One region of the Bradyrhizobium sp. CCBAU 11357 genome, then DNA from elsewhere that is predicted to be linked to it. Evidence: predicted binding sites of a transcription regulator. Region 1 holds the regulator's gene; each other region holds the start of a gene.
The links. The regulator LexA, encoded in region 1, represses DNA repair genes until DNA is damaged. The targets are predictions, from matches to a motif close to TGTTCNNNNTGTGTTCNG.
Positions count from the first base shown of each region.

Region 2: XI05_RS36875 (putative DNA modification/repair radical SAM protein) is a predicted target of LexA. The motif match lies at 1,937-1,954, and genes of this name have one in related genera.
Region 3: XI05_RS34620 (YifB family Mg chelatase-like AAA ATPase) is a predicted target of LexA. The motif match lies at 2,215-2,232, and genes of this name have one in related genera.
Region 4: XI05_RS24825 (single-stranded DNA-binding protein) is a predicted target of LexA. The motif match lies at 2,208-2,225, and genes of this name have one in related genera.

Region 1 covers NZ_LBJW01000106.1:37,183-41,351, forward strand. The annotation lists gene XI05_RS24275 (ComEC/Rec2 family competence protein) at 1-445, shown strand, start outside; gene XI05_RS24280 (hypothetical protein) at 570-1,004, opposite strand; gene lexA (transcriptional repressor LexA) at 1,380-2,081, opposite strand; gene XI05_RS24290 (molybdopterin molybdotransferase MoeA) at 2,257-3,465, opposite strand; gene XI05_RS24295 (hypothetical protein) at 3,685-3,888, opposite strand; gene XI05_RS24300 (HAD family hydrolase) at 4,046-4,169, opposite strand, start outside.
Region 2 covers NZ_LBJW01000113.1:216,887-221,055, reverse strand. The annotation lists gene XI05_RS36885 (Y-family DNA polymerase) at 1-1,187, opposite strand, end outside; gene XI05_RS36880 (ImuA family protein) at 1,084-1,872, opposite strand; gene XI05_RS36875 (putative DNA modification/repair radical SAM protein) at 2,035-3,270, shown strand; gene XI05_RS36870 (UdgX family uracil-DNA binding protein) at 3,270-4,169, shown strand, end outside.
Region 3 covers NZ_LBJW01000112.1:137,122-141,290, reverse strand. The annotation lists gene XI05_RS34635 (AAA family ATPase) at 1-820, shown strand, start outside; gene XI05_RS34630 (tetratricopeptide repeat protein) at 940-1,737, opposite strand; gene XI05_RS34625 (PilZ domain-containing protein) at 1,818-2,063, opposite strand; gene XI05_RS34620 (YifB family Mg chelatase-like AAA ATPase) at 2,290-3,828, shown strand; gene XI05_RS34615 (hypothetical protein) at 3,937-4,169, shown strand, end outside.
Region 4 covers NZ_LBJW01000106.1:152,242-156,410, forward strand. The annotation lists gene XI05_RS24815 (outer membrane protein) at 207-902, opposite strand; gene XI05_RS24820 (outer membrane protein) at 1,142-1,942, opposite strand; gene XI05_RS24825 (single-stranded DNA-binding protein) at 2,382-2,876, shown strand; gene gyrA (DNA gyrase subunit A) at 3,234-4,169, shown strand, end outside.

The DNA of each region.
Region 1 (4,169 bases):
CTTCCTGCTGAAGGAGTGGCTGGCCGCCGATGCCGATCCGCGTGATGCCGGCAACGCCTCGTTGGTGAGCGGCGTGTCGTGTGACGAGTCCGGTTGCGTGGCGCCGCTCGCGGACGGACGGCTGATCGCGTTGGCGACGCGCATCGACGCGCTGGCCGATGATTGCAGCCGCGCCGCGCTGGTGGTGACGGCGCGGCCCGCGCCGCCCGATTGCGCGGCGATGGTCGTCGATCGGGCGCGTCTTGCCAGTCAGGGCGCGCTGGCTCTGACGCGAAGCGGAGAGGGTTTTTCGGTGCAGGCGGTGAGGGCGAGAGGGGCAAGCCGTCCTTGGCTGCCGGCCGGCGCCGGCGAGGGGGATTTCGACGGCAGCCTCGTGCCGAAGACGGCCCTGCCTCGCAACCGGGACGCAACGCCATCGGAGGCCGACTTGCAGGCCGACGATTGAAGATCGATGCGGGGAAAATCGGTCCGACGGGATCCCGCAGGACGCAAACCATACCATCTCGCCGGCCGCGGCCGGCGATGGCATTTGAATTTGGCCCTCGACTTTTCGGTCGGGGCCGACGGCGTCAGCCGATCGGCAGGCGCGTGATCGTGGGCCGCGTGTCGGCGACGATCTGCGGCTTGTGCTCGCGCTCGATGGCTTGCTGCGTCACCGGCAATTGCAGCACGGTCGCGCGCTGGCCTTCGACGAGCTGCGTCACCAGCACGTACTTGCCGTCCGGAAATTCGATCGCGTCATGATGGCGATCGGGAATGTGCGGGTCGATCTTGCCGAACTTGCCGACGCGGGAGTTGACGGTGCGCGTCCAGATCCAGCGGTTGTCATAGCGGACGTTATCGGCGAAAGCGAGCTCCGTTCCCGGCAGCAGACAGACCGCGACGGAGAGATCGGCTTCGGAGGCGAAGCCGCGCGTCGAGGTGCCGCGGAAGGTTGTCGTGACGATCGTCTCGCCAACTTCGGCGGGGCGCGTCGCGACGGCATGCAGGCTATAGTCACACATCGGGTGCTCCTCATACTGGGATAGCGACCCGCGTCTCTTTCGAGGCGCAGGCCTCTATCAGAGTGGAAGCCTCCAACGCTCTGCTCGGTTATGGGCAAATCTGCGGCTCGCATCCGCAGCACGCGATCACATTATCTTTCCCGGATTCGATAGGAACAAACCTCGCGTCCTTGCATTTGGCCCGCACTATCGGCGCTGTCGGCACAACTCTACCGGCGGAGCGAAATGGCCGCGTGTCCGCATGGGCGAGTGTCGCGCGGGAAGAGGCGCCGAACAGTCAGCGCAGAACCAGAGAGACCATCCGGCCGGAGCGGACAAGTATCCGCTCCAATCTTGGATCGACGAACGAAGCGCGCGTAGCGCTTACTTCCGGTATCAGTACTTCCGGTAAAGCCCGATCAGCTTGCCCTGGATCTTCACGCGGTTCGGCGGAAGAATGCGGACCTCGTAGGCGGCATTGGCGGGCTCGAGCGCGATCGAGGCGCCGCGGCGGCGGAAGCGCTTGAGCGTGGCCTCCTCGTCGTCGATCAGCGCCACCACGATGTCGCCGGTATTGGCGGTCTCGTTGCGCTGGATCAGCGCCATGTCGCCGTCGAGGATGCCGGCCTCGACCATCGAATCGCCGCGCACCTCGAGCGCGTAGTGCTCGCCCGAGCCGAGCATGTCCGGCGGTACGCTGATGGTGTGGCTGCGGGTCTGCAGCGCCTCGATCGGCGTGCCGGCCGCGATGCGGCCCATCACGGGTACCGCGACGGGGCGCTCGCCCTCATCCGCGGGCGTGCTGGAGCTCGCGCGCACCTTGCCGAGATTGCCCTCGATGACGCTCGGGGTGAAGCCGCGGCGATTGCCGGCGGCGGCCTGGAGCTCGGGCAGCTTGATCACCTCGATGGCGCGGGCGCGGTTGGGCAGGCGGCGAATGAAGCCGCGCTCCTCGAGCGCAGTGATCAGGCGATGAATGCCTGACTTCGAGCGCAGGTCGAGCGCATCCTTCATCTCGTCGAAGGACGGCGGCACGCCGCTTTCCTTCAGACGTTCGCTGATGAACCGCAGAAGCTCGTATTGTTTGCGCGTCAACATCTCGACCAAAGTCCCCCGGTTGATGTCGTTCGATTCCGAGACGATGAAGTCGGCAATAAGCCGCTACATCCTCGAAACAAATCATGAACGGACACTATATGTTCGATATGTGTTCCGCAACTGCTTAATTTATGGTGAACGCAGCCAAACTCGCGGATGCGTGTGGCCGGGCAGCTCAGACGGGCAGCCGCAGCACCTCGCAAGGCGTGCCGGACTCGGCCTTCGGCGCGAACGGTGCGCGCACGAGAAGTACCTGTGCCGCAGCGAGATTCGCAAGCAGGGAGGAGTCCTGATGGCTGACGGGAAGGGCGACGCGCGTGCCGTCGTCGCGCACCTCCAGCCGCGCACGCAGATAATCCTCGCGCTGATCGTTGGCGCCGAGGTCGCGGCCCAGCACGGCGCGCTCGCGCTGATGATGAATCACTGAACGGCCCGACAGGGCGCGAATCAAGGGCACCATGAACAGGAAGGCGCATACGTATGACGACACGGGATTGCCGGGCAGGCCGATCACGCGCATCGCGCCTATCCGACCATGCATCATCGGCTTGCCGGGCCGGATCGCGATCTTCCAGAACGCCATCGCGATGCCTTCGCCCTTGAGCGCCTGCTGGACCAGATCGTGGTCGCCGACCGACGCACCGCCGGTCGTGACCAGGATGTCGGCGCCGCTCTCGCGTGCGCGGCGGATGCCGGCGGACGTGGATTCCAGCGTATCGGCGGCAATTCCGAGGTCGATGGTCTCGGCGCCCTCGCTGCGGGCAAGGGCGTGCAGGGCATAGCCATTGGAATAGACGATCTGACCGGGACCAGGCGCGGTGCCGGGCATCACCAGCTCGTCGCCGGTGGCGAGAATCGCGACCCTCGGGCGGCGGATAACGGCGAGATGAGGATGATTCATTCCGGCGGCGAGGGCGAGATCGCGCTCGGTGAGACGGATTCCCTTGCGCAGCAGCACGTCGCCTTCGCGGAAGTCCACCCCCGCAGGGCGGATGTGCCGGCCACAAATTGCGGCTTCCTTGATCGTGACATGCTTGCCGTCGGCAATTGTGTCCTCCTGGATCACGACCGCATCGGCGCCGTCGGGAACGACGCCGCCGGTGAAGATCCGCACGGCTTCGCCGGGGCCGATCCTTCCCGCGAACGGCCGACCCGCCGCGACCGCACCGACGACGGTCAGCCTGGACTCGATGGCCGCGTCGGATGCGCGCACGGCATAGCCGTCCATCGCCGACATCGCCTCCGGCGGCTGCGTGCGCCGCGCCGCGACATCGTGCGCGAGCACACGATGGTGGGCCTCGTCGAGGCAAACCATCTCTTCAGCCAGCGGCTCGGCGCCGGTCAGCACCGCGGCAAGCGCGTCAGAAACCGGCATCAGGGCCACGGGCGAACTCCTGCTGAGCACATCGGTAAATGGGCGGCGAGAGTTCTAGCCGAGTGCAGGCGTGAGGCAAAGCAGCACGCGGGATGATTTATCCTGCGTGATCGGTGGGTGGAGGAGGTCGGCTCAACTCCGCCGCGGCATGATGCGGAAGGCGAGACAGACCGGAACGAGGATAGCCATGGCAAGGACGAGAATGACGAGCGCCACGGCCAACATCGGTCAACGCTCCGTCGGATCGCCCGGACTGAAATCCGCGACGTCGGGCGCCTTGGGGCCCTGATCCTTGTCGGGCAGCGGATCGGCCTGGGATTTCAGGTCGGCGGCCTTGCTGATCAGTTTGGCGGAGAGGTCAGAATCCGAGGTGGTTCTGGCGAATTCGAGCAGGAGAGAAGCCTGCTTGGTGAGATAGGTCTTGCCCAGCACGTCGATCAGTCCAATGTAGAAGGCCCAACGGACTCATGAGTCCGAAGGGTGGTATTCCGTTCCCGGAACTCCGTATAAAAATGCACAAAGTGATTAGGTTCCTCATCTCCACCAAATTTAGCCCCTGGAACTGAGCACGGTCGGGGCTTCCTGTGGCTCAGATCCCCAGCGCTTTCAATGCGTTCCCGACGTCGCGGGGCGAGGTGACATGCACGGCGGTCAAGCCGCGTGCCCGCGCTCCCTCGATGTTCTCGGCGAGGTCATCGAAGAAGACGATGCGC
Region 2 (4,169 bases), on a different contig from region 1:
ACATGGGTATCCTGCGGCAGGTGCACGACGACGCGTTTTCCCCCGATGCGCGCGGCGATGCGGTCGATCAGCGCGGCGAGCTCGTCATTGTCGTGGACATGGGCATCGAGATCGCGCTGCTCCTGCACCACGATCTCGGTGCGGCTCGCCGACAACCGCACCATGTCGAAGCCGAAGCCGGGATCGAGGGGATCTGCGAGTGCATCGAGCCGCTCGCGGAACAGGCGGTCGATCACGGCGCTTCGCGTCACCGGACGCCCGGTCTCGACCGTGATCGCGCGCACCACACCATCGGTGCGGAAGAATGCCGCTTCAAGTCGCCGTGCGCCTTTGCCCTGCTTCTCCATGGACGCGATCAACGTGTCGGCCAGCCGCGACAGCGTCATCGCGATCATGGTGTCGGTCGCGATCGGCTCGGCAAAGCGTTTTTCCACGATGTAATCGGGCAGCGGTTTTCGCGGGCTAATCGGCGCATCGCCCTGCCCCAGCGCATGGGCGAGCAGCGTGGAGAAGCGCTCGCCGAACCGCGCCGTGATTTCGGAGGCGCTGCGCGAGGCGACGTCGCCGATGCTCTTCAGCCCGGCGCGACGCAGGCCGGTGGTGATGGCTTCACCTGCACCGAGCGCGGAGACTGGAAACGACCTGATCGCCTCCGCCTCGCCGCCATCGGCAACGATGGTGCCGGATGCCTGCCGCGTCAGCGTGCGGGCGCAGATCGAGGTGCCGGCGATCGCCGCGCTGACGGCAAAGCCTTGCCGACCGAGCGCGCGGACCAGCGTCTTGAGCAGCGCGGCCTCGCCGCCGAACAGATGGGCGCAGCCGGTGATGTCCAGGAACAGCCCGTGCGGCGCATCGAGCGCCACCAGCGGCGTGAAACGGTCACACCAGTCGGCGATATCGCTGAGCGTCTTCGCATCGGCGACAGGGTCGGCGTCGAACACACGCAGGTCCGGACACATCGCCCGCGCATTGGCGAGCGGCTGGCCGATATACAGGCCGAAGCGCTCGGCTGCCTCGTCCAGCGCATGGATCACCAGCGCATTGTTGTCCTTGATGACGACGATATCAGGCTCATGATTGGTTTTACCCAGCCCGGCGCTGCCAAGGAACCGCTGGATCCTGTCGATGGGCAGGCGCGGCAGCCACAGGCTGAGGATACGTCGACGGTTCACTGAACTGGCACTCATCACAATTCCATCCCATGATCCACCGGCCGCACGGGCCATGACGATTGCGCAAGAGCTCGGCATCGAACACCGGCGCGCCCCAGGCACTCCACACCGAGCCCGGCGGCGAATGCGCCGCCCGCAGCATCCATCGTGTTTCCGCGGTCGAAGGCAGCGGCTGCGCCGCCATCCGCAGCAAGAGGCCGGTAACGCCCGAGCCTTGCGCGGCCAGCGTCAACTTGCGGCTTGCCACGAGATCGAACTGTCTGGTCTCGCCCCACAGCTCGAGCACGACGGCGCCCAGCGCATCGCAGGCGAGCGCATCGGCCGAGGTGCGCAACGCGCTCTCGACATCGGCCGCGCGCACCATCACCAGGCGGCGCGGATCGAGGCCGAGTTCGGCAAGCCCGCTCATCGACAGCGCACCGGCTTCGAGCTCTGAAAAATCCTGTCGCACCCACAGCAGCGGCCGACGCGCGCTCACGCGTCCCGCAAGCCCCATGACAAAGCCCGTCGCGGCCGCGCCCTGGCGCCCCTCGCAAAACACCTCGTGGATCGCCGCGCGCGCGAGCCCGCCCTTCAGCGCGCTGTCGGCCTCGCTGTGGCCGAGCGCGACGCGATCGTGTTGATGCACGACCTCCGCCGTCTCGATGCGCTCGATCTGGCTGCGCAAGGTCGCAAGCGCGCTGATGCGTGCGCCGCTCATGCTCGCCGCTCCTTCAGGAATTGGTGCCGTGGTCTTCAAAAGAAGAACCAACGGCTGGCTCATTTGTTCATGATATGTTCTAATATAAAGCTAACGGTGCTCGAAGAGTCAATCGAATTGGCGCGCTGTCGGATTCATGAGTTGAATCAAAGGGATTCCCAAATGGACGTGCAACGCAAACTGGAGATTCTGGCGGACGCCGCCAAATACGACGCATCCTGCGCCTCCAGCGGCACCGAGAAGCGGGATTCCAGCGACGGCAAGGGCATGGGCTCGACTGCGCCTGGCATGGGCATCTGCCATTCCTACGCGCCGGACGGACGCTGCATCTCCCTGCTCAAGGTGCTGCTGACCAACGCCTGCAATTACGATTGCCTCTATTGCGTCAACCGCGCGTCCTCGAACGTAGCACGCGCCCGCTTCACCATCGACGAACTGGTCAAGCTCACGCTCGACTTCTACCGGCGCAACTACATCGAGGGCCTGTTTCTCTCCTCCGGCATCATCCGCAGCCCCGACTACACGATGGAGCAAGTGGTGAGCGTCGCGCGCAAACTGCGCGAGGAGCATCACTTCCGCGGCTACATCCACCTGAAGACCATTCCCGAGGCCGACGATGCGCTGATCGCGGAGGCCGGCAAATATGCCGACCGCCTTTCGATCAACATCGAGATGCCTGAGGAGGCGAGCCTGCAGCAATTCGCGCCGGAGAAGGACGTGCGCGCGATCCGCCGCACCATGGGCCGGCTGCGGCTGAAGCTGGACGAGGCCGAGGAGAACCGCACAACGAAAACAAAGGCCAAGCCGCAGCGCTTCGCGCCCGCCGGACAAAGTACGCAGATGATCGTCGGCGCAGATAGCGCCTCCGATCACACCATTCTCCACACCAGCGCCAACCTTTACGGCGCCTACCGGCTGCGGCGCGTCTATTACTCCGCCTTCAGCCCGATCCCCGATGCCAGCCGCGCACTGCCCATGCGCGCGCCGCCGCTGCTGCGCGAGCACCGGCTCTACCAGGCCGACTGGCTGATGCGGTTCTACGGCTTCGATGTCGGCGAGATCGTCGACGACAGCGCGATGCTGCCGCTCGACATCGATCCCAAGCTCGCCTGGGCGCTGCGCCACCGCGATCGCTTCCCGCTCGACGTCAACCGCGCCAGCCGTGAGGAACTGCTGCGCGTTCCGGGCTTCGGCACCAGGACGGTCGACCGCATCATCGCAACAAGGCGCACCACCACGATCCGCCTCGCCGATCTCGCGCGGCTGCATGTGCCACGCAACAAGGCGCTGCCGTTCATCGTCCTCAGCGATCACCGCCCCTCATCGCATCGTCTCGATTCCGCCGGGCTGATCGAACGGTTCAAGCCGAAGGCAACGCAACTGGGATTTGGCTTCTGATGCAGTACATCACCCTCGACACCGAAACCGATTTCGACGGCTGGCGCAAGGCCGCGCGGAGCCTCGTGCTTCACCACGTGCCGCCCAGCGATATCACCTGGACCGTGCAAGGCGGCGAAGCGGAGTTGTTCGCGCCGCCCGCGCCGTCTCCGATCCTCGAGGTGAACGACGGCACCTTCAACGTATCAGGCAAATTCGTCGAGCTCGCCAAGGCGGCGATCCTGCATCGTGACGGCGAGCGCTTTGCGATCCTCTATCGCCTGCTGTTCCGGCTGAAGGACAACCACGATCTCATCGAGGTCGCGACCGACCCCGATGTCGCGCAAGTCACGGCCATGGCGAAAGCCGTCTATCGCGACGAGCACAAGATGCACGCCTTCGTGCGCTTCCGCGAGATCGGCCGGGAACGCCAGGCGCATTACGTCGCATGGTTCGAGCCGGAGCATCTCATCGTCGAACTCGCCGCGCCGTTCTTCGCCAAGCGCTTTGCCGACATGCCCTGGTCGATCCTGACCCCGGACCTCTGCGCGCATTGGGACGGCCATGCGCTCTCGTTCACGCCGGGCGTCAGCAAGAGCGAGGCGCCGGGCGAAGACCGTCTCGAGGAAACCTGGCGGCGTTACTACGCCAGCATCTTCAATCCGGCCCGGCTCAAGGTGAAGGCGATGCAGGCCGAGATGCCGAAGAAATATTGGAGGAACCTGCCCGAGGCTTCGATCATTAAGCCCTTGATCGAGGACGCCGAACGCATGACCGGTGCCATGATCGCCAATGCCGCAACCGATCCGCATAAGCCTCAGAAGCGGCCGGAGGCTCCGATGAAACGCAAGCCAGCTGCCGACGATCTCGAAACGCTCCGCGAGGAGGCCGCGCATTGCCGCGCCTGCCATCTCTACAAG
Region 3 (4,169 bases), on a different contig from region 1:
CGCGGTGGTCGGCGCCAAGGGCGGCGTCGGCGCGTCCACGGTCGCGCATAATCTGGCCTGGACCATCGCCCGCGACCTTTCGCTCGATTCCGTCGTGATCGATCTCGACCTCGCCTTCGGCACCGCGGGCCTCGACTACAACCAGGATCCGGTGCAGGGCATCGCCAATGCGGTGCTGTCGCAGGACCGGCCGGACACGGCGCTGATGGAGCGCCTGCTCGCCAAATGCACCGATCGCCTCAGCCTGTTGGCGGCGCCCGCCACGCTCGACCGCGTCTACGATTTCGGCGCCGAAGCCTTTGACGCGGTGTTCGACACGCTGCGCATGACGACGCCCTGCATCGTGCTCGACGTTCCGCATCAATGGTCCGGCTGGACCCGCCGCGCGCTGGTGAACGCCGACGACATCGTGATCGTGGCCGAGCCCGATCTCGCCAATCTGCGCAACACCAAGAACATGCTAAGCGTGCTGAAGGCGGCGCGACCGAACGACCGGCCGCCGCTGTATTGCATCAACCAGGTCGGCATGCCCAAGCGCGCGGAGATCGAGGTCAAGGCCTTCGCCAAGACCATGGAGAGCCAGCCGATCGCGGTGATCCCGTTCGATTCGAAACTGTTCTCGACCGCGGCCAATAACGGCCAGATGATCGCGGAAGTCTCCAGGAGCCACCGCACCACCGTTCTGTTTCAGAACATGGCGAACCGCCTCGCCGGCCGCGGCGAGGTGAAGAAGCCGAAGCGCTCGCTGCTCGAGCCGCTTTTGAAGAAGCTGAAGGGCAAGTCAGGACGCGGCTCGGCCCCGCATCGCAAGGCGTCGTAGGCGCAGCTTATTCGAGCATGATCTCCGCGCAAACGCGTTCCGCGTTTGTCGCGAGGGAAAACCGCTACACACTTTGCGCTAGCGCGGCCCTTCGGGTCCGGATCATGCTTTAGGGCGGATTACCTGTCCGCCCGCTGCTGCTTCTTCGCCAGCAGCTGCTTCAGCGCCGCGACCTTGGCCGCGGCCTGGTCCGGCGGCAAATCTGCCTTCACGAGGATTTCAGCCTCGGCCTCGCGACCCTGCAATCCCAGCACGAGCGCCAGATTGGCGCGGACCCGCGCATCGTTCTGATTGCGCTGATAGGCGCGGCCGAGCACCTGTTCGGCCTTCGACAGATTGTTTTGCAACATATAGGACAGGCCGAGATTGGACAGCACGGTCGGCTCGTTCGGCACGATCTTCAACGCCGCGGCGTAATATTGCTGCGCTTCCTCGTTGCGGCCGAGCTGATCGAGCACTGCGCCCTGCGCCGACAGGATGCGCCAATCGGGATCCTCGGGCGAATGCGCCCGGCCGAGGACGTCGAAGGCCTGCTGGAAATTGCCGTTGTCGGCGAGTGCGCGGCCATAGCCGGCGAGCAGCGCCTTGTTGCCGGGATGGGCGAGCACGGCCTGCTCGAGCACCGCGACCGCCTGCGCGCGCTGGCCGCTGTCGCGCAGCGCCTTGCCGTATTCGATCGCCATTGCGGGATCGCCGGGCTTGGCGCGATAGCGCTCGCGAAGTGCGTCCATCTCCGGCCTGGCGTCGGCCCTGGTGTCAGACTTGGCGCCGTCCTTGGCGGCGGACTCCTTCTTGCCGCCGAGCGCGCCGGTGACGTCCTCGATGCCGGTGGTCTGACAGCCGCCGAGGGCAAGGATCAGGACGGCAGAACACAGATATCTCGCCGGGGAAAAAGCGAGGGACGAACGCTTGGACATACTCTGATCACTCGGCAACTGATCAGAGATGCTTACCGATTAACGCTAAAGTCCCGTTAAGGAGGCGGGCCCGTCGAGGTTCAGTCGACGAATTCGGCACCGAATTCGCAGCCGATGCGCCAGCGCAGGCGGCATTGGCGGGAATAATCGGGCGCGAAGATGATGGTGAATTGCGGCGGCACTTCCAAAAATTCCGCCACCACTTTCACGCCGCCATCCGAAATGTCCGTGATCGTGCAATCCCGCGGCAGCGAGCCCGCGCCAAAATGGATCTTGGCGAGACGGCTGCACACCCGACGTTCGCTTCTCCGGCGATTTGCAAGCATTTACTTTTCACCCGTTAGACCACGGCCCATCCCGCAGGCCTAGCAGTAGCGGACATTCGTTGGGATGTGCTGAGGACAGCCGACCGCATTCGAGACGTAGTTTCCGCGGCGCGTTTACGTCTGGTTAGGATTTGGCCCGGCGCCGGGAGATCGTTCCCGTATTGTTCTTGCGGAACAGGTCGCGCTCTGCTACCCCTAATTGCAGGACAAAGCAGGCTGGTTCGGCATGGTTCAGCGGGTTTCCACCGTCGCCTTTGAGGGGATCGAGGCCCGCGCGGTCGACGTGCAGGTGCAGGTCGCGCCCGGCCTGCCGGCCTTCGCCATCGTCGGCCTGCCGGACAAGGCAGTGTCGGAGGCGCGCGAGCGGGTGCGCTCGGCGCTGATCGCCTCGGGGCTGGCACTGCCGGCGCGGCGGATCATCGTCAATCTGGCCCCCGCCGACCTGCCCAAGGAGGGCAGCCATTACGACCTGCCGATCGCGCTCGGGCTGATGGCGGCAATCGGCGCGATCCCGCCGGATGCGCTGACCGGCTTTACCGTGCTCGGCGAGCTCGGCCTCGACGGCTCGATCGCGCCCGTGGCCGGCGTCCTCCCCGCCGCGATTGGCGCCAATATGCGCGAGGAAGGGCTGATCTGCCCGGCATCCTGCGGCTCCGAAGCGGCGTGGGCGAGCCCGGACATTCAGATCATAGCCGCACACTCGCTGATCCAGATCGCCAACCATTTCAAGGGCACGCAGGTGCTGTCGCGACCGACGCCGAAGGTGCACGAGGCCGCCGCCTCGCCGCTCGACCTGCGCGACATCAAGGGCCAGGAGAGCGCCAAGCGCGCGCTGGAGATCGCGGCCGCCGGCGGCCATCATCTGCTCATGATCGGCGCGCCGGGCGCGGGCAAATCGATGCTGGCCGCGCGCCTGCCCTCGATCCTGCCGCCGCTCTCGCCAGGCGAGTTGCTGGAGGTCTCGATGATCGCCTCCGTCGCCGGCGAGATCGAAGGCGGCGCGCTGACGGCGCGGCGCCCGTTCCGCTCGCCGCATCATTCCGCCAGCATGGCAGCCCTCACCGGCGGCGGCGCGCGCGCCAAGCCCGGCGAGATCTCGCTGGCGCATCAGGGCGTGCTGTTCCTCGACGAATTGCCGGAGTTCGATCCGCGCGTGCTGGATTCGCTGCGCCAGCCGCTGGAGAACGGCGAGGTCGCGGTGTCGCGGGCCAATCATCGCGTCACCTACCCTGCCCGCTTCATGCTGGTCGCGGCGATGAATCCCTGCCGCTGCGGCAATGCGTTCGAGCCCGGCTATGCCTGCAAGCGCGGCCGCATCGACCGCTGCACCGGCGATTACCAGGCGCGCATCTCCGGTCCTCTGATGGACCGCATCGATCTGCGCATCGAAGTGCCGGCGGTGACCGCCGCCGACCTGATCCTGCCGCCACCGGCGGAGGGATCGGTCGAGGTTGCCGCCCGCGTGGCGGCTGCGCGCGACATCCAGCTGGCGCGCTATGCGGATGCAGGCCTGCCCCATGTCCGCACCAATGCCGAGGCCCCCGCCTCCGTGCTGGAGGAGATCGCAAAGCCGGACGCGCAGGGTCAGAAACTGCTGCGCGACGCCGCCGAGACGATGCGCCTGTCGGCGCGCGGCTATCACCGCGTGCTGCGCGTGGCGCGCACGCTGGCCGACCTCGACCATGCCGACAAGATCGGCCGCCTCCACCTTGCCGAGGCGCTGTCCTACCGCGCACTCGCGGAGGATGTGCGCCAATTGGCGTAAGCGCCGCGCGCGTCAACCCGGCGGTAACGACTTTCCTTTACGCTCTGCAAACCATAAGGCCCGACGCGTTTCGATTGTGAGTTCCCGGGGCCCGGCGAGTAGAGCGTCATGTTGCGTTTCAAGTTCCTGGCCTCGGCTGTTCCCCTGCTCGCGGCTGCGGTGTTCGCCCGCGCCGAGATCGGTTCGGTGTCGCATCCCTGCATCGCGCTGGGCGACACATCGGTCGAGCTCACCTCGCTGTTCTGGACCGCCGGCGTGCATGTCGCGTTCACCGACGATCCCGCGCGGGCCACGGTCCGGGTGCAGATCACCGACGATGCCGACGCGGCGGATTTTGCCGT
Region 4 (4,169 bases), 120 kb from region 1:
TTTCTCATTCCGGTCTTCCGGAGAGCGGAAGAGCAGCGGACCTCATGACCCAAGTAACATCGTTGCTTTACACCATTGAAGCTAAAAGTTGTGTCACCCGGCCGCCACATCCGTCCGAAAACGCCAGCGGACGGACGGCCGCGACAAATACAAAAAGGCCGGCGCGAGGCCGGCCTTTCGTAACGCGGGTGCGTCAAAGACGAAGCTCAGTACTTCGCGACGACCGGGCCACCGAAGTGATAGTTCACGCCGACCTGCACGGTGTGAAGGTTGAGCGTGCCGGTGTTCACCGGAGCGCCGATACCCGAGAAATAGGTCTCGCCGCCCAGGCTGCGATAGAGATACTCGCCCTTGACCGACCACTGCGGCGCGAAGAATGCCTCGATGCCGGCGCCGACCGTCCAGCCCGAATGCCACTTGCTGTCGGAGACGCTTGCCAAGGGCGAGCTGACGGTAATCTTGTTGTCGATCCAGGCGTAGCCGCCCGTAGCGTAGAACAGCACATTGTTGACAGCCCAACCGATACGGCCGCGCACGGTGCCGAGCGCATCAATGCGCGAGCTCGTGGTCACGGGAATAATGGCGCCGCCAAAGAGAACAGGGGTGGTCACCGAAGCATTGACATCAGCCCACGAGCCGTCGGCTTCCACGCCGAACACAACGTTGCCGGTCTGCCAGTTGTAGCCGCCGGTGCCGCCGACGAAGCCACCCTTCATCCGCGGGTCGCCGGAACCGTTCTCCCAAGCGCCGCCACCGACGATACCGAGGTAGAAGCCGGTCCAGTTGTAGACCGAGGCCACAGCCACCGGAGCCTTGGTGTAGGGGCGGGCTGCCAGATCAGCAGCCGAAGCGGGGGCCGCAAGAGCGAACACACAGGCCGAAGCCAACAAAACCTTTTTCATTTTCAACTAATCCCAGTCCCAGTTTCTGTTGTTGCCTTCCTTTGCGGAAGGGCATCGGACTCAACGGCCCAACTGGCGCCGTCTTTACACCACCAAAGCCGCAAGTTGTGTCTCCGAAAAGCCACAACAGTCGAAAAGGTGATGGTTGCTGACTTATTACGTCCAGGCATCGTGCCGCAAAAAAGAAGGGCCGGCGCAGCGGGCCGGCCCTTGCATTCACTCACGAAATCAGAGGGATATCAGTACCTCCCGACCAGCGGGCCGCCAAAGCGATAATTCAACCGGACCAGGCCGATATCGACATCCTGGCTGATGCGATCGCTCCCGAACACGGCGCCCGCAGGCGTCGTGAAACTGATTGTGCGGTCGCCGAGGAAGATGTGGTCGTACTCGACGCCGAGCGTCCAGTTCGGAGCAAATCCGAATTCCAGGCCGGCGCCAACGGTGCCGCCCCAGCGGGTCTCGCGAGCCGACGCCAGCAGCGTGCCGGCGCCCGGCGTGCCGGCCGCGGCATAAACGTCGTACTTGTCCCCGACCACGGCGCCGCCGCCCTTCACATAGAACAAGACGTTGTTCCAGGCGTAACCGACCTGGCCGGTGATCAGGCCGAAAGCATCGATGCGCGAGCGGTTGCGGTCACCGGTGACCAAAGCGCTTCCAGGGAAGACGGTGCTGACGTTGTCGCCCGAGAAGTCAGCCCAGTTACCCTGGCCTTCGACGCCGAACACCCAACTGGCCGACTGCCAGCGATAGCCGATCTGGCCACCGACCGTGCCACCGGTCGCGTTGTGGCATCCTTCACCGACGAAGGTACCGGGAACGCCGGTGACGGCGCCGGTGGTGTCGAGGAAGTCCCAGCACTTGCGGCTCGTGCCGCCGCCGCCGTTGATGCCGATGTAGAAGCCGCTCCAGTCGTAAATCGCAGCGACCGCCGGAGCGGGAGCCTTGGTGTAGGGCCGCGCGGCAAGATCTGCCGCGCTTGCCGGAGCCGACAGCCCCAATGCCAGTACACTGATTGCGCCAAATAGAACCTTATTCATTGCAGTCTCCCCAGTTACGTCCGCTTCACGAAAGTCCCCGAAGCGGCTGATCAGGCGCGACGCCCATATGAACCAATTCCGAGGCAAAGCTAGCCTAAGGAAAGGGCAGAGTCCGTCTCCGGAATGCCACACTCGCGGCTCAACTGAGGTGGAACAACTTGATGAATGTTAAGCGGTTTTCGTCGTTCACGGGAACCCAAAAAAGTTCCATCGGAGCGCTGCTCTTTTCGTTGGCGGTCGGTCGAATGTTTGCTCTATCGCTATAAAGAACAAATCTGGAACAAATCTGAGCGCGATGCTATATGTGGGGATAACCCTGGGGGTGGCAGGCTGAGCGGTGCCCGCAAGCGTATAGGGTCGCCTCGACGGGCGCAGAGAAACGCGGGCAGCGGGATTCGCCCCTTTTGAAATTCAGTGGCATTCGGAGTGGAGAGCGGCGATGGCGGGAAGCGTCAACAAGGTCATTCTGGTTGGAAACCTCGGCAAGGATCCTGAAATCCGCCGCACCCAGGACGGGCGGCCGATCGCGAATTTGAGCATCGCGACGTCGGAGACCTGGCGCGACAAGAACACCGGCGAGCGCAAGGAGAAGACGGAGTGGCATCGCGTCGTGATCTTCTCTGAGCCGCTTTGCAAGGTCGTCGAACAGTATCTGAAGAAAGGCGCGAAGGTTTACATCGAGGGCGCGCTGCAGACCCGCAAATGGACCGACCAGAGCGGCGTCGAGAAGTACTCGACCGAGGTCGTGCTTCAGGGCTTCAACTCGACGCTGACGATGCTGGACGGCCGCGGTGGTGGCGGCGGAGGCGGCAGCTTCGGCGACGAACCGGGCGGCGATTTCGGCTCCTCCGGACCCGTCAGCAGCGCGCCGCGCCGTCCCGTTGCCGCCGGCGGCGGCCGCAACAGCGACATGGACGACGACATCCCGTTCTGAGCGGGCGGACCGCTCGGCGGGCGGTGCGGCGGCGATTTCGATCGCGCTTCCCGCATCGGGTCAGCAAACCTTACTAATTGGCTGGGCGGGCTCGGATTTTCCGGGCCCGCTTCATGTTTGGGGTGAGATCCGTTGCGCAGCGGAAAGCTGGCTGACGGGGCGCCGCTCCCTGGTGTTCAGGCCGGCGTTGCGGGTGGTTCTGGAGGGTCGATTCCGTGGCCGCCCAGGGCGCGGCTCTGAGCCCGTAAGTTATTGGAAAAATAAGCGGAAAAAGCGCTTTCCGAGCGGCTGCCAGGGTGGTTATCCGACCCCGGATGCGCTATATGATTCCCAGACAAAACCTCACCGGATTCCCCCTTGGCTGACGACGACAACAAGCCCGGCGACCAGCCGGCGCACCCCTCGGACATTCGCCCCGTTTCCATCTACGAGGAGATGAAGAAGTCCTACCTCGATTACGCCATGAGCGTGATCGTGGCGCGTGCGCTGCCCGATGCGCGCGACGGGTTGAAGCCGGTGCACCGCCGCATCCTGTTCGCGATGAACAATCGCGGCGACACCCCGGACAAGAAGCACAAGAAGTCCGCCGGTGCCGTCGGCGAGGTCATGGGTAAGTACCACCCCCATGGCGACCAGGCGATCTACGACGCCTTGGTGCGCATGGCGCAGGACTTCTCGATGCGCGCGCCCTTGATCGACGGCCAGGGCAATTTCGGCTCGGTCGACGGCGATCCGCCGGCGGCCATGCGCTACACCGAGTCGCGCCTGACCAAGATCGCGCTGAAGCTGCTCGAGGACATCGACGACGACACGGTCGACTTCCAGGACAACTACGACGGCTCCGAAAAGGAGCCGGTGGTTCTGCCGGCGCGGTTCCCGAACCTGCTGGTCAACGGCGCCGGCGGCATCGCGGTCGGCATGGCCACCAACATCCCGCCGCACAATCTCGGCGAGGTGATCGATGCCTGCGTCGCGCTGATCGACAATCCGGCGCTGACGATCGACGAGCTCAACGCCATCATCCCGGGCCCGGATTTCCCGACCGGCGGCATCATCCTCGGACGCCAGGGCATCCGCAGCGCCTATCATCTCGGCCGCGGCTCCATCGTGATGCGCGGCAAGGTCACCTTCGAGACGATCCGGAAAGAGCGCGAGGCGATCGTCATCACCGAGATCCCGTATCAGGTGAACAAGGCGACGATGGTCGAGCGCATCGCCGAGCTCTACAAGGAAAAGAAGATCGAGGGCATCTCCGACCTGCGCGACGAGTCCGACCGCGACGGCTACCGCGTC